DNA from 2 places in the Brevibacillus sp. HB2.2 genome. Region 1 is predicted to be linked to the other one. Evidence: riboswitches for the same ligand, from Rfam matches in the RefSeq annotation. Region 1 holds a riboswitch; the other holds the start of a gene.
The links. Region 1 has a riboswitch for FMN ahead of ribD (bifunctional diaminohydroxyphosphoribosylaminopyrimidine deaminase/5-amino-6-(5-phosphoribosylamino)uracil reductase RibD). Riboswitches for the same ligand answer to the same signal wherever they lie in the genome.
Positions count from the first base shown of each region.

Region 2: linked by a shared signal. The riboswitch ahead of HP401_RS26975 (ECF transporter S component) and the one ahead of ribD (bifunctional diaminohydroxyphosphoribosylaminopyrimidine deaminase/5-amino-6-(5-phosphoribosylamino)uracil reductase RibD) in region 1 are both predicted to bind FMN.

Region 1 covers NZ_JABSUV010000010.1:53,206-58,033, reverse strand. Annotated here, with positions in the region: gene HP401_RS09385 (c-type cytochrome) at 1-820, shown strand, start outside; gene HP401_RS09380 (HAD family hydrolase) at 975-1,643, shown strand; FMN riboswitch at 1,711-1,859, shown strand; FMN riboswitch at 1,973-2,117, shown strand; gene ribD (bifunctional diaminohydroxyphosphoribosylaminopyrimidine deaminase/5-amino-6-(5-phosphoribosylamino)uracil reductase RibD) at 2,249-3,355, shown strand; gene HP401_RS09370 (riboflavin synthase) at 3,375-4,031, shown strand; gene HP401_RS09365 (bifunctional 3,4-dihydroxy-2-butanone-4-phosphate synthase/GTP cyclohydrolase II) at 4,048-4,828, shown strand, end outside.
Region 2 covers NZ_JABSUV010000054.1:25,816-30,643, forward strand. Annotated here, with positions in the region: gene HP401_RS26960 (ABC transporter ATP-binding protein) at 1-218, shown strand, start outside; gene HP401_RS26965 (ABC transporter permease) at 211-1,005, shown strand; gene HP401_RS26970 (ABC transporter permease) at 1,009-1,806, shown strand; FMN riboswitch at 2,220-2,375, shown strand; gene HP401_RS26975 (ECF transporter S component) at 2,609-3,220, shown strand; gene proS (proline--tRNA ligase) at 3,534-4,828, shown strand, end outside.

The DNA of each region.
Region 1 (4,828 bases):
TGAGGCCAAAGATAAAACAGCGAGTGGGGCATCGGGAGCAATCAATCTAGATTCCTACACCCCGCCTAGTATGGACAAGGTGCCAGAAGGGCCATTGGGAGAATCGATTAAGTATGGACATAAGTTAATGAATGAAACGAGCACAGTGATCCCTGAATACACAGGGAATAAGCTCTCCTGCTCTAGCTGTCACGGTAATGCCGGAATGGATGCGACCTCCCCTTTAACGGGTGTCACCGCAGTCTATCCCCAGTACATTCCAAGGTCTGGCAAAGTGGTTACCATTGAAGATCGCATCAATGGTTGTTTTCAACGAAGCATGAACGGAAAGCCATTGCCTTATAACAGCGATGAAATGAGAGCGATGGTAGCCTATCTGTCGTATATCTCAACAGATGTACCAGTAGGCATTAAAGAGCGCCCGTGGATAGAGAAAAATGATATGAAGAGCGTACCTCAACCGAATGTGGCAAATGGAGAAGCCCTCTTTCAAAAATCGTGTTTACAATGCCACGCAGCTGATGGTTCAGGTACAGGACCAAACTCTGGACCAGCCCTATGGGGGGATAACTCCTTCAATATTGGTGCAGGTATGGCCCGTATTTCCAAAGCTGCTGGCTACATTCAGCGCAATATGCCTCTAGGGGAAATGGGCGGTATTAAGCAAGGCTCGTTAACCGATCAAGAAGCAGCGGACCTAGCTGCCTATATTTTGTCCAAGCCGCGTCCGGACTTTGTCAAAAAGGCACAAGACTGGCCAGCTGGAGGCGTTCCAAAGGATGTACCGTATGAAGTAGACAGCGCCAAGAAGAAGCAATAGGAACTCAATACCGAACCCCAGAAAGGGGACTGTCCCAAAAGTTATAAAATGACGGAGGGGTAGTCCTCTTTTTGATAAAATGGGAGGAGCAGCCACCAGATTATTCCGTCATTCTTGAACCAGCATGGCGTATTATCAAAAAAGGAGACCCAAAATGAGTAAAATCTTTCAAAAAGGCATTATTTTCGATATGGACAATACCTTATTGCAATCCAGGATCAACTTCGCAGAGATGAAGCGGGCCATCTTTCAGCTATGGGTGGACAATGGGATCGTTTCTCCCACGCTTGAGTGGGAAAAGCATACGGCATCACAGCTCATTGAGATCGGGCGAAAAGCAGAGCAAATGACGAGAGAGCTGGAGCAAGCGATGTGGGATGCGGTAACCGCGATCGAGAAGGAAGGGATGCATGGCGCTGTGCTGGAGCAGCACGCGGTAGAAGTGTTAGAAGAATTGAAGAACCGCTATCAGCTATATATTCTGACCAACAACGCTTATGCCGCTGCGGAGGAGGCTTTGAACGAGACGGGGATCGCCTCCTACTTTGACGAAATCGTCGCCCGCGAGCAGATGACGACCTTGAAGCCATCTCCATCGGGCATTCACTATATTCGCAGCCGCAAGCCGGATTGGCCTGTTTCAGCTTGGACGATGATCGGGGATTCGTGGATCGATGGTAAGGCGGCGTGCGACGGACAAGTTGCTTTTATTGCCTATCAAGGGAACGAGCAGGACATGGAGCGAAATGGTGTTGTGCCAAGGGCATACATTAGAGACTTAAAAGAACTACTGACGGTCCTCGAAATGTGCGAGCAAGGGTAAAGTGCACTTCTCCCATAAATGATTACAGACTATCGCGAAAAGTATGCTATACTTTGCCTAACTGAATACCAGCCTTCAGGGTAGGGTGCAATTCCCGACCGGCGGTAATGACGAACGCACGTCTGAGCCCGCGACTCGCTATCGTAAGCAGTTGATAGCGACTGACTTGGTGCAAATCCAAGGCCGACGGTACAGTCCGGATGGGAGAAGGTATTTGGAACGGCCTGTTTCGCTGTTTTTTTTCAAAAAACGGTAGAAGCAAGGCTTCTTTCTGAACGCCCTGAGCATAATATTCATGGGCGTTTTTATTTTTCATAAAACTTCATAGCGACAATCTTCAGGGCAAGGTGAAATTCCTGACCGGCGGTAATGGCGTATGTACGTCTGAGCCCGCGACTCGCTGACCACACTTGCAGCGACTGATCTGGTGAAAGTCCAGAGCCGACGGTACAGTCCGGATGGAAGAAGATTTTTTTGCTTTCTTCATTTGTTTTTTTGGAAAACGGATGAGGTAAGGCTTCTTTCCTTATGCCCTGAAACGCTTTGAGGTTTCAAGGGCTTTTTGTGTTGTTTGGCTGGAATGATGGAACAGAAAGGAGTGCGGTATGGAACAGGACAGCAAGTACATGGATCTGGCGCTGGAATTGGCACGATCGGCACGAGGTCAAACCAGTCCGAATCCCATGGTCGGAGCTGTGATTATGAAAGATGGAACCATCGTCGGAATGGGAGCGCATCTGCGAGCAGGAGAGCCCCATGCTGAGGTGCACGCACTGCGGATGGCCGGGGAAAAAGCGCAAGGTGCGACCGTGTACGTGACCTTGGAGCCTTGCAGTCACTATGGGAAGACACCGCCGTGTGCAGAGGCGTTGATTGCAGCTGCTGTACGTCGTGTCGTTGTAGCGACGCTCGATCCGAATCCATTGGTGGCGGGAAGAGGAATGGAGATGCTGCGGGCAGCAGGAGTGGAAGTAGCGGTGGGCGTGAGAGAAGAGGAAGCGAAGGCGCTCAATGAAGTCTTTTTCCATTACATCCAAACAAGGCGTCCATTTGTGACGGTAAAGACGGCCAGTACATTGGATGGGAAAATCGCTTCGTTCACGGGACACAGTCGATGGATTACTGGTGCAGAGGCTCGGGCAGAGGTGCATGAATTGCGCAGGCAGCACGATGCGATCCTCGTTGGGGTAGGGACGATTCTCGCGGATGACCCACTGTTGACGGCGCGCCAGGAAGAGCAGCGTTTTGGAAGCCAGCCAGTTCGCGTGATTTTGGACAGCCATTTACGGACGCCGCTGGATGCCCGTGTGGTCCAGAATGCAGATGCGAAGACATGGATCTTTGCGACAGATACAGCCCCAAAGGAGAAGCAGGAGCTACTTGTGGCAAGAGGAGTAAAGGTCATCACAACGGCAGGGCCAATTCGCGTGGAAAAGGTGCTGGATACGTTGGGAGAGATGGGAATTACCTCGCTGCTTGTGGAAGGTGGGCAGGAGGTCAATGGCTCCTTTTTGCAGGCGAGAGCGATTCAAAAGGTCGTGAGCCATATCGCGCTAAAGCTGATCGGGGGAAGCAGTGCACCTTCGCCATTCGGAGGTCAAGGCTTTGCGACGATGGGAGAAGCGGTACAGCTGGCAAATGTCACGATCACGCCGATCGGGAAAAGCGATGTACAGATCAGCGGGTACCCACAATGGGAGGATCAGACGTAGCGAGTGAGGAGGAGAGAGCATGTTCACAGGACTAGTCGAAGAAGTGGGCGTGTTGGAATCGATTCAAGGGAACGAGCAGGCGAGTCGACTGGTCATCCGCGCACACCAGGTACTCGAAGGGGTGAAACTCGGTGACAGCATCTCGGTCAATGGTATTTGTCTTACCGTTACTTCTTATACCAATCGCCAGTTTAGCGTCGATGTGATGCCAGAGACGATGAACAAGACGAGCTTGCGCCAATTACGCAGTGGGCAGCGAGTGAATTTGGAGAGAGCGATGCGGCTGGGGGACCGATTCGGGGGGCATATCGTCTCCGGACATGTAGACGGGACCGGAATGGTTGCTTCACGAGAGGTGAATGCGAATGCTGTCGTGTTTCGGATCGAGGCCAAACCGCAGCTGTTGAAGTACGTTATTGCCCGTGGATCGATTTGCATCGATGGCATCAGTCTCACTGTGGTGGACGTAAACGATAGCGGTTTTACCGTTTCGATCATTCCACATACGCTGGCGAATACGAGTCTTGCAGACAGACGCCCTGGGGACTTGGTGAATCTCGAAACGGATGTCATCGGCAAATATGTGGAGCGTTTGTTAGGTTATCAAAACCATGGCACTACAGAAAAATCTGGCGGGCTCAGTCTAGACTTTTTACAGGAAAACGGCTTCGCGTGAATAGGAGGGAGAAAGCATGTTTCACAGCATAGAAGAAGCATTGGAAGATTTGCGTCAGGGCAAGGCGGTCATCGTGGTAGACGATGAGGATCGGGAAAACGAAGGAGATTTTGTCTGCATGGCCGAAGCGGCTACGCCTGAAATGATCAACTTCATGATCACACATGGCAGGGGACTCGTTTGCGTACCAGTGACAGAAGAGCACGCGACTCGCTTGCAGCTGGCTCCGATGGTGAATGCCAATACAGACAAGCAAGGAACGGCTTTTACCGTGTCTATCGACGAAGGGAGTACACATACAGGGATATCTGCTCATGAGCGCTCTCAGACGGTCTTGGCGATGCTTGACGAGCAGAAGGTCGCAGACGATTTCCGCAGACCGGGACATATTTTTCCGTTAATCGCGAAGGCTGGCGGTGTATTGCGCAGAGCGGGACATACGGAGGCGGCAGTTGATTTGGCTCGCTTGGCGGGGGGCATTCCAGCGGGAGTGATCTGCGAAATTATGAATGAAGATGGCTCTATGGCACGTCTGCCGCAATTGGTAGAGATCGCACGCCGTTTTGATCTCAAGCTGATTACCATTGCAGACTTGATCGCGTATCGGATGCGGACGGAATCCATGGTGAAAAAGGAAATCGAAGTGCAGCTACCGACCGCCTACGGTGATTTTCGGATTGCTGCTTACACGAATGAGCTAGATGGCAAAGAGCATGTGGCTCTTATCAAGGGAGAGATCAGTCCGGATGAGCCCATTCTCGTCCGCGTGCACTCGGAGTGCTTGACAGGAGATGTTT
Region 2 (4,828 bases), on a different contig from region 1:
TCCGTCAGGCATTGGGAGAGATGCCTTGTGAGATCGAGCAAATCAATGATTTTACCCTCAATGTAAAAGTAGCGCGAAGTCAGGAAATGCTGCCCTTTGTTTTGTCGACGGTCATGTCATCGTTTGAAGTCAGTGACGTGAAAATCGAGGAGACGAGCACAGAGGATATCGTTCGCAACATTTATTCCTCAGACCAAGAGGTAGCCAGCCATGCGTAAGCTTTATATGGAACTTATCCGCATGAGGTTTTTGACGATGCTTGCCTATCGTGTGAACTATTACAGCGGGATCATTATCTACGCGATCAACATCGGTGCGTACTACTTTTTATGGGGAGCGATATACGGAGGCCAGCCGCAGCTGGGCGGGCTAACGGTGGAACAGATGACTTCCTACGTCGCGATTGCTTGGATGTCACGGGCGTTTTATTTTAACAACATCGATACAGAAATAGCCCAGGACGTCCGAGAAGGCAAGGTCGCGATCGAAATGATACGCCCCTATAATTACTTGTCCGTGAAAACGGCGCAGGCGTTTGGGGAAGGGATCTTTCGCTTTCTCTTTTTCGCGGGTCCAGGAATCTTTCTTATCAGCCTGATCATTCCGTTCAGCTTCCCGGCTACAGCGACCGGATGGGGGCTTTATTTGCTCAGCTTGATGTGTGCGTTTTTGATCAATACACAAATCAATTTGGTGACAGGCTTGTTGACTTTCTTCCTGTTCCGAAACGATGGCATGATGCGCGCCAAGCGGGTCGTAGTGGATCTGATGTCTGGTCTCGTGCTGCCGATCAGCTTTTTCCCCGGTTGGGCGCAAACGGTAATGGGCTATCTTCCATTCCAGGCGGTCAACTACTATCCGAGCCTGATCTTCACAGGTGCGATTTCAACGGAACGCTCTTGGGAATTGATCGGTTTTCAGTTCATCTGGATGTTTGTCATACTGGTCCCCATCTTGGTGATGTGGCGTCTTGCCCGCAACAAGCTGGTTGTGCAAGGAGGGTAGAGCATGCAAAACATGAGACATATTTTTAGTATTTTTGCCGACTACCTAAGCCAGTATTTCAAGACGAGACTTGCCTATCGAACGGATTTTCTCGGAGATTTTGTGTCCAATCTGGTTTCTGAGTTGATCAATCTCGTCTTTATTGTTGTTGTGTTCACTCATGTTCCGCTGATGGGGGATTGGACGCGTGACGAGATTATCTTTATCTATGGTTTCTTTTTGGTTCCATACGCATTGTTCTCGATGTTCTTCGGTTTTTGGGACTTCAATGAACGGTATATCATCCGTGGCGAGATGGATCGCATCCTGACGAGACCGATTCACAATCTGGCGCAGGTGTGCCTCGAGTCGATTGCGCCTGACCGCATTTTTGGCGTCATAACCGGAATCATCATCATGGGGTATGCTGCCGTTCAACTCGATTTGTCGTTTTACTGGTACGACGTGTTCATCTTTATCGGGCTCTCGATCAGTGGGGCACTGATTTACGGTGGCGTGTATACCGCGATTGCTGCGGTTAGCTTCTTTTCCGACTCGCGAACAGGGATTGCCCCGATGATTTACAACATCCAGCAATATGGGCGCTATCCGGTAGATGTGTACAACAAGGCTATTCGCTTTGTGCTCACCTACGTGCTGCCGTTTGCCTTCGTGGGTGTTTATCCAGCGGCTTACTTTTTACGCAAGGAAGTCTGGTACACGTATGCGGCAATGACGCCGGTAGTTGCTGTTATTTTCTTCGGGATTGGGCTTCTTGTTTGGAACTGGGGTGTTACGAAATATCGGGGAGCTGGTTCTTGATGATTTATAATCCGAAATCGATGTTGCAATATTAGATGTAACGAGATATAGAAGCATAAAGTAAAAAACGACCGTCCCGGCTGCAACCGGAACGATCGATACAATAGGCGCTTCCCGCATAGGGGGCGGCTCAATTCTTGGTGTGAAATAGACCGCAGAGCTGGTGAACTCAAGGGCGGTCTATTTCTTTTTGGTCAAGGTAACAACCAAGCCGATTAAAGCGACCAGGAACAACCCAAACTGAAAAGCAGTCCGAGTGTTTCGTTCGTTACCACAGGCCTCACCCCCTTTTAAATGGGGATGAGCCTTATTCGCATTAAACTCATCGGAAAAATAAACAAGAAGTGTCGAGCTGGCAGTTTCCTCTATTGTCAAATCAAAAAACAGCAGTATAATATGCTGTATACAACTACACATTCCTTCGGGGCAGGGTGAAATTCCCGACCGGCGGTGATCATGCTTTATGCATGTTAAGCCCGCGAGCCTCCCGAGCTGATAGGTAGCGACGGAGTGCAGGATCTGGTGTGATTCCAGAGCCGACAGTACAGTCTGGATGGGAGAAGGATGACGACAGTACGTTTATCACACGTGCTTGTTTGCCTGTGCAAACGGGATGAGAACGTAGAGGCCAGCCCTCTTGTTTCTTGTACCTTTTATTTGCGCATGGTTTGTCATACGCTTGCAAATGCCCTGTGGAACTTTTAGCCACAGGGTTTATTCTGTTTGTGTAACAAGACGTGTGAGCTTACAACGACTGTTGCCATTCCTCAAGAAGGAGTAGAACAATGAGGAGATGGTAAACATGAAAGAAACAGCGCTGCATTCTTCGCGCACACGTGCAACCCAAAAGCTGGTGACGATTCCCATGCTGGCGGCGGTTGCATTTATTCTGCAGTATCTCGAGGTTCCTGTTCCGCTGATGCCAAGCTTTTTGAAGCTCGACTTCAGTACACTCCCGGCATTGATCGGGGGGCTCATGTACGGACCTGTAGCTGGCGTTATTATCGAGGTACTGAAAAATACACTGCATATGCTCTTCAAAAATACAGACGGTCTGTTGATCGGTGAGCTCGCAAATGTCGTAGCAGGATCAAGCTTTATTTTTGCGGCTGTCTACATGCAGCGTCTCGGCCAAGGCAAAAAAGGCTTCCTGACTGGTCTGGCTCTAGGAACGATTTTGATGACGATAGTCATGGCTGTAGCGAATGCTTATGTGCTGTTGCCTGCGTACGCTGTGCTTTATCAAATGCCGATTGAACAGCTCTTGTCCATGTTCAATGCGACAAGTATCTGGTCATTGGTTCTGTACGGAATCGTACCATTCAATCTTTTCAAAGGTGTTATGATTTCAGTGGTTGCATATCCGATCTACGTGAAGCTCGGCTCCAGAATCGCTGCGCGAACCAACAATTGACAACCACGACATGACTCGCTAATATGTTTACTTAATAGAAAGTCATAAAAGGCTATGAAAGGACCCGCAGCTATACCCACGTGACAGAGAGTCGGCCCTAGTCTGGAAGGCTGATACGTAAAGGATAACTGCACCCCATCCTGAAGCCGCTGGTGAAGAACTGAGCCGGATGCCCACCGTTATCGGGTTATTGAGAGGGCTATGGCGTCTGCTGTAGTCAATCAGGGTGGTACCGCGGAAGTTAATCCTCCGTCCCTTTTTGGGATGGGGGATTTTTTGCATTTTACGTAAGAACAAAAAGGAGCGTAGACGGATGAAAGAGGACAAAGCGTTTGTAAAAGAAATTACACCGCAATCGGAGGATTTTTCGCGTTGGTACATTGATGCCATCAAAAAGGCGGATTTGATGGACTACACACCAGTACGCGGCTGCATCGTGTTCAAGCCGGATGGCTTCGAGCTATGGGAGCGAATTCAAGAGGTGATGAATAAGCGCTTCAAGGAGACAGGGCATCGCAATGCCTATTTCCCGATGCTAATCCCCGAGTCTTTCTTTCAAAAAGAAAAAGAGCATATCGAGGGCTTTAATCCCGAGCTGCCTTGGGTAACAGAGGCCGGGGGTGAGCCGCTAGAGGAAAAGCTCGCGCTACGTCCAACCTCCGAGACGATCATCGGACATATGTATAGCCAATGGATTCAGAGCTATCGTGACCTGCCTGTATTAATCAACCAGTGGGCAAACGTGTTTCGCTGGGAGAAGCGGACGATGCCGTTCTTGCGGACATCAGAATTTCTTTGGCAGGAAGGTCACACGGCACATGCGACAGAGGAAGAAGCTCGTCAGGAAACGATGCAAATGCTAGAGATTTACCGAGAGGTCGTCGAGCAGGAGCTAGCCATTCCGGTTTGGAAGGGACAAAAAACACCAAGTGAACGCTTTGCTGGTGCTGTCGACACGTATTCCATTGAAGCGATGATGAAGGATGGCAAAGCAGTGCAAGCGGGCACCTCGCACTATTTGGGCGATAAATTCGCGCGCGGCTTTGAAATCAAGTTTTTGGATCGTGACAATCAATTCAAGTACGTTCACACCACATCATGGGGAACCTCTACGCGACTGATTGGTTCGATGATCATGGTGCATGGCGATGACCGTGGTCTCGTGTTGCCACCTCGCATGGCTCCGACACAAGTGATTATGATCCCAGTCGGTCCGATGAAGCTGCGCGAGAAGGTCATGGAGGCGTTTGATCCACTCTTTGACGAGATTAAGGCTGCAGGTGTGCGTGTCCGTGCTGATCTTCGCGAAGAAACGCCAGGCTGGAAGTTCAATGAGTGGGAAATGCGTGGGGTTCCTCTGCGTCTGGAGCTCGGCCCGCGTGACGTGGAAAATGGTCAAGTAATTTTGGCTCGACGAGATACAGGAGAGAAGGTGACGGTTTCGCTTGAAGGTATCGCGCAAACGGTTGTTCAACTGTTGGAAGAGATTCAGCAAAATATGTTCCAAAAAGCGCTAGCCTTTCGGGATGAGAACTCCCATTTGGGGATCGATACACTGGAGCAGCTATCCGCTCATATTGCCAAAAACGAGAGCGGAAACAAAACGAG